DNA from 2 places in the Vibrio penaeicida genome. Region 2 is predicted to be linked to the other one. Evidence: riboswitches for the same ligand, from Rfam matches in the RefSeq annotation. Region 2 holds a riboswitch; the other holds the start of a gene.
The links. A riboswitch is a leader RNA that binds a small molecule or an ion and turns the genes downstream of it on or off. The one in region 2 is predicted to bind lysine.
Positions count from the first base shown of each region.

Region 1: it holds a riboswitch for lysine, as region 2 does, so the genes downstream of both, LDO37_RS05875 (Na+/H+ antiporter NhaC family protein) here and lysC (lysine-sensitive aspartokinase 3) in region 2, are expected to answer to the same signal.

Region 1 is NZ_AP025144.1:1,248,161-1,251,563, reverse strand. It holds gene LDO37_RS05880 (hypothetical protein) at 1-360, shown strand, start outside; gene LDO37_RS05875 (Na+/H+ antiporter NhaC family protein) at 449-2,077, opposite strand; lysine riboswitch at 2,176-2,359, opposite strand; gene LDO37_RS05870 (H-NS family histone-like protein) at 2,683-3,087, shown strand.
Region 2 is NZ_AP025144.1:542,326-545,728, forward strand. It holds gene metH (methionine synthase) at 1-217, shown strand, start outside; gene lysC (lysine-sensitive aspartokinase 3) at 277-1,647, opposite strand; lysine riboswitch at 1,766-1,939, opposite strand; gene LDO37_RS02765 (pyridoxal-phosphate-dependent aminotransferase family protein) at 2,137-3,252, shown strand; gene LDO37_RS02770 (PglL family O-oligosaccharyltransferase) at 3,288-3,403, opposite strand, start outside.

The DNA of each region.
Region 1 (3,403 bases), 710 kb from region 2:
CCTTCTTGGGATTTCCCTTATGTTACTGAAGCCGCATATGAAATTTCACCACACAACCTCGAAGGTCGTCCTTTTAACAGTGATGGATTGGCTTATACCCATGAGGAACTGGAAGCTCTACCAGTAAAAAACATGACATCCGAACAACTTCAAAATTACGCAGATGTAGTAACCCATGCCTTCCCTGATGCAACTTATCAATCTGTCCCTGAAAGTTGTGAAGATATCTCAGCAGAAAGTTTAAATGAAACGTCTTTGGCTAATGTGGCATACATTTCAATACAAGCAGTAGAGAAAGCAACGAGAGATTCAGCGAGAAGCTGCCTCGCGACATTACAGAAGATGTATAGAAAAGAGTAGATAGAAAACGAATAGATAGAAGAAGAGTGGATAGAGAAAGAGCAGGTTTTCACCTGCTCTTTTGATTAAGAGCTATTGAACTTAGTAATTAAGCCTTAGCTGGGCTTTGTTTGCGTTTGGAAATAACACTTAAAGCACCACATACCACAGCAAATGTCACACTCGCAGCGGCGAATGAGAATAGAATGGATGACGTCATTCCTAGAACAACAAATCCAACACAAGATACTAGTGCAACGGATAATGCGTAAGGCAATTGCGTTGCAACGTGATCAATGTGATTACAACGAGCCCCCGTCGAAGATAGAATCGTCGTATCAGAAATTGGAGAACAATGGTCTCCGAATACAGAACCAGCTAAAACGGCACTCAGCATAGGAAGCATCAACGCTAAGTCTGTCGCACCAGCCATATCACCAGCGATAGGCAACATGATGCCAAATGTTCCCCAAGAAGTTCCTGTCGAGAATGCCATCAAGCCAGATAGCAAGAATAAAATAACAGGTAACCAATGAACACTGATGTTGCCCTGTACTAACGAAGACAAGTAAGTGCCCGTTTTTAAGTCACCTATTACAGAACCAATTGTCCATGCAAAAAACAAAATTAATATAGCACCGAACATTGAACCAGCACCGATCCATAAAGTTCGAGCAATTTGAGATAATTCAATTTTCTGGCGGAAGACGGTAATAAGTGCTGTCGCTAAACCAATCAGACCGCCATAGCATAAAGATGCACCTACATCGGTATTTTCAAACGCACCTAACAGATCAAATTCTTTACCTGATTCAGTGAGTGATTCTGCTCCGGTATATAGCATAAAAAATATTGTCGCTAGAATTAAAGCAACAATTGGCATAATTAAATCGGCAACTCTACCTTTTTCACTTTCGCTAATATCAAGGTCTTCACTCAATTCACTGCTGGATTGATTATTTGCATCATCAAATCCCATTCCTTGAGAGGCTTCAATTTCTTTTTTACGCATCGGTCCAACGTCTAGCTGGAACCACACCACAGCAAAGACCATCAGCAGTGCAAATACCGCATAAAAATTCATTGGAACCATATTGACGTAAGCACTCAGCGCAGAAGAATAATCCGTCAACCCGTGAGTGACTAAAATCCCGCCAATGATAGTCATTATATAAGCGCCCCAGCTAGATGCTGGCATTAACACGCACATCGGAGCTGCAGTGGAATCTAGAATATAAGCAAGTTTAGAACGTGATACATAAAAACGATCCGTGACTGGGCGAGATATTGCTCCGACGGCTAGGCTATTAAAGTAATCATCAACAAAAATAAAAACACCTAAAAATGCGGCGAGTAATTTAGAACCACGTTTACTTTTCACGCGGCTTTGTGCCCATTCAGCGAATGCCCGAGTGCCACCAGACAAGGTAAGTAAAGCTGTCATCATTCCTAATAATAAAAGAAACGCAACAATACTCATATTCCAGCTATTAAGGCTACTCTCTTCTACTTTTACACCATCAACAGTAACTTCATTAGTTTCAATAACTACGCCATATACTTTGTCCCATATATATTTAATGGAATCAGTAATTGAATAGTCAGTGATCAGTAAACCACCAAGAAGAATGCCCATACCTAATGAGACAAGAACTCGACGAGTAATAATAGCTAGCCCTAAAGCGACAAGCGGTGGCAACAATGAAAGGGGGGACGATGCAAAATCTAATAAATTCATGATCTTCAGAAACCAATATTTGGTTAGAGATCTACTGTAGTCGGTATTATATATACCTTAAGTTGAACAAGCGAAAGGGAAGTGAACACTTCACCCAACCCCACAGTAGCGCTCCATAGTTTAACAACAATATAGACTATGGCAGTGTTATACCTATTCGGATATAACCCCAGCATTGAAGAATGATGGCTTTCAATACTTCGGCAATAACACCTTTCTGTTTCCCTCTTAGGTATCACCCTCTTGAAACATACTGATCATTACTGCGCCTCTACCTTAAGTACTGGATTGATTAAAAATCCACCACTTAAATCAGGTGCGAGTCATTCTACGGATGCAAAAGCTTTTTGCAACATATAATTTCAAGTTTTAATCAACTTGATGAAACTTTCGACTAGATTGAACGTCTATATGCCTTACACTTACACTTTTCTGACATTTAGCGTATTAAATATTGACGTATTCTATTCTGCTAAATAAGTAATTAAATATATTTTTAGAAATGTGTATTTGAATTTCGATATATTTGAAATAAAATTATATTGTATTCTCGTCTTACACTGTTATTATTGTGTACGTTTACTAAAATAAGAATGGGACTGAACATGTCAGATATTGCAAAAACCCTGCTTAATATTCGCAGTCTACGAGCATTTGCTCGTGATCTACCGCTTGAGCACTTGGAAGAAGCGCTAGATAAATTAACTACCGTTGTTGATGAACGTCGTGAAGTAGAAGCTGCAGAATTAGCAGAAAAAGCTGAACGCGAAGCTAAATTAGCTGAATACGCAAATATGATTGCTAAAGATGGTATCGATGTAGATGACCTTATTGCAGCGTTATCTGGAGAAACAAAATCTAAAGCGAAGAAAAAGCGCGATCCTCGCCCAGCTAAATACAAATACACTGTTGATGGCGTAGAAAAGACTTGGACAGGTCAAGGTCGTACTCCTTCTGCAATTCAAGCTCACTTGGATTCAGGTAAAGCTTTGGATGATTTCCTAATCTAGCTTTCACTTTGTTACAAAAATTATTGCAGCACTGGGCATGTCCCTCGATTCTATACACCAGTGTTTCATATATTGAGCCGAAATTTATATAAATTTCGGCTTTTTTAATGCCACTATTTGCATTACATCGATTAACGTCAAACTGCATATATTTATATTATTGATAACCATTCAAGCTATTTCATTTAAAATATATTCATCTAAGCTCATTTCATTATCATCCCTTTTGAAGAAAACACCTGAGTCATACATTTATGATTTATTTGTACTTTCTTCTTCTACAAGCTCAGTAGTGCAGAAAGTTCTTGCCGCTTCC
Region 2 (3,403 bases):
GGAAATGCTTAAAGTTGAAGAGGCGATCGACATGTCGCTAACCACGAGTTACGCAATGTGGCCTGGAGCGTCAGTATCGGGTTGGTACTTCTCGCATCCAGATTCACGCTATTTTGCCATTGCACAGATCCAAGAAGATCAAGCAAAAGACTACGCAGAAAGAAAAGGATGGGAGTGGGAAGAGGCTGAAAAATGGCTTGGGCCTAATCTTAACTGATAGACACGCAACAAGTTGAGAAAGGGTTGGCATTTGCTAACCCTTTTTTCGTTTGAAGGTTACTTTTCAAAAAGCTCTTGATGGAGTGCTTGTACGGCTTTCTTAGACACAGATTCGTGTAATAAGAAGCAGAGGTTATGAGCACTTGCTCCGTAGCAGATCATACGTAAATTGAAGTCTTCCAGCGTACTGAATACTTGTTTCGCGTAGCCTTTACTCTCTTTCATATTGTTTCCAATAAGAGCCACCAAACATAAATTATGTTCTATATCGACTGTACACAATTCTTCCAGCTCACGTTTAGCTTCAGCAGGCAATTCTGGTGCTCCACCACTCGTATTGGTTTGATCAAGTGTGAGCGAAACGCTGACCTCGGATGTGGTTATTAAATCAACCGAGATTTTATATTTAGCGAGAATTTGGAACACATCAGCAAGAAAGCCGTATGCTTGGAACATATTTGGACTACGTAGCGTCACCATGGTTTGATTACAGCGCAATGCTAGTGCACGAAATAGGGGCGCGCTCTCTACTTGCTGACGAATCCAAGTTCCACCTTTCTCTGGTGCTTTTGATGAGCCAACAAAAACAGGTATTTGATGGCGAAGTGCTGGCAGCAAAGTTGATGGGTGTAAAATTTTGGCACCAAAATTCGCCATTTCTGACGCTTCACTGAAGCTGATTTCAGGAATTGGGCTCGCTTTAGGTGCTATTCGTGGATCAGTAGTGTAGATACCTGGAACGTCTGTCCAAATCTCAAGCCCCGCTGCTTCAACTGCTTCTGCAATTAATGCGGCACTGTAATCACTTCCACCTCGTCCTAAAGTCGTGGTATTTCCATCTGCGTCTGAGCCGATAAAACCTTGTGTGACCACCACATGCTGACGACAAAGAGGAACCAATTTTTCATGTGCTAGACGAGAGATTTCTTCTAATTCTGGTTGCGCTTTTCCATGAACTGAATCTGTACGCATGACATCACGAATATCAAATCGGACGGCATCGATACCGCGCTCTTTCATTAATTGAGTCAGAAGGTGCGTAGACATTAGCTCGCCGCATGACACTAAATGATCGGTCAACTTCTCACTTGATTGGAATGATGCCGCTTCAGCTGCGCTAGCAACAGAATCTAAAATAGTGTGGACTTGTTTTTCTGCATGAGCAGGATCCGCAAGCTGATCTAAAATTTGATGATGTATATCTGTGATCTGCTTTATCAATTCTTGACGCTTACTTGCTTCTTGAACGCCATTAGCAAGTTCAACAAGTAGGTTTGTCACGCCTGAGCAGGCGCTGCTTACAATCAACCGCGTATTTGGGTTGTTTTCTATAATCGTGCTGCAGCGGCTCATTGCCTCAAAGTTTGCAACACTGGTTCCGCCAAATTTCGCTACATTAAATGCGCTAGTGGCTTTGTTCTCATTCAAAGCACTGTCTCCCAAAATACGTCCAAGAATAACGACACAGTAGTCAAAAGGACTACTTAACATCCGATGTTGAAGAGAGATTACGTAGAGCAGAGGGAAAGCATAAGAAAGGAATGCGCACCTCAGAAGCTCTTCACCTTTTTGGTGACAGTCGGTAGGATTCAACCTACTCGCCCGATGTGTAATTCACCCGCAATGAATCATCATCTCGGCACTGCTCCCCCTGAGTGAAGTGTATTGGAATTGGGGTTCCACACCACACCTGCCTGGGCAATGCTCCTCTTCTGCTAGAAAGCCCGTTTATTGAACGGTTTTATGACCAAAATGTCAATCACAAAGCGTGAATTTGTTATTTTGTGATATTGGCTATGTAAAAATTGAGTTCTAGACGCTCGACCTAAGCCCAATTGATGCATTAGAGTAAAATTTGTACAGTAAGACTTGTATACAATTTTTTAAACCTACAATTACAATAAAATGAGAACACCTATGACAATAACCAGCTTTAACCCACCAAGACGCATTTTAATGGGGCCAGGTCCATCAGATGTGTATCCCGAAGTTCTTCAAGCGATCAGTCGCCCAACGGTTGGTCATCTCGACCCGCTGTTTATCAATATGATGGATGAGCTAAAGCAGCTTTTGAAATACGCTTTTCAAACAAAGAATGAATTCACCATCGCGATATCAGCACCGGGTAGTGCGGGGATGGAAGCCTGTTTTGTCAATTTGGTTGAACCCGGTGACAAAGTCATTGTGTGTCGAAATGGCGTTTTTGGAGAACGAATGAGAGAAAATGTTCTTCGATGTGGTGGAGATGCAGTTATTGTCGATGATGAGTGGGGGGAGCCTGTAAGCGTACAAAAAGTGCAGGCCGCATTCGACCAGCATCCCGATGCTAAGGTGCTCGCATTTGTTCATGCTGAAACATCTACAGGTGCTTGCTCTGATGCCCAAGCGCTCGCAAGTATCGCCAAACAGCATGGTGCGTTGACGATAGTCGATGCGGTTACGTCTTTAGGTGGTGTCCCACTGTATGTTGATGAGTGGGGACTCGACGCAGTGTATTCAGGTAGTCAGAAGTGTTTGTCGTGTGTTCCTGGATTGTCACCATTAACTTTTTCTCAAGCCGCCGTTCAGAAGATTACGCAGCGCAGTACACCCGTACAGAGTTGGTTTTTAGATCAGAGTTTGGTTTTGGGGTATTGGAGTGGGGAGGGCAAGAGAAGTTATCATCATACCGCCCCAGTTAATAGCTTATACGCACTTCATGAAGCTCTATTGAAGCTAAAAACAGAAGGACTTGAAGGCGCATGGGCAAGGCACAAATCGATGCACAATAAGCTCAAAAATGGGTTAGAAAGTTTAGGGTTTGAATTTGTCGTCGAAGAAGGTTCACGTCTGCCACAGCTGAATGCAGTATACATACCTGAAGGTATTGATGAGGCTAGCGTACGTACCACTTTACTAGAAAAGTACAACCTAGAGATAGGCGCTGGGCTCGGTGCTTTAGCGGGTAAAGCTTGGCGAATAGGATTAATGGGATATGGAGCTCGTGATGAAAATGTAGCACTCTGCCTCAAGGCGTTGGAAGATACGCTTTAGGGTATTGGAGTACGGGTATTCATCACTAAAGCCGCTTACTCAGCGGCTTTTTGGGATTCATCATTATTGTCCGTAATAATTGCTTGAGATGCCTTTGAGTATCGTACTTTTGAGAAATCGAGTTTGGGAAATAGGTACTCAGCTTCTTCTT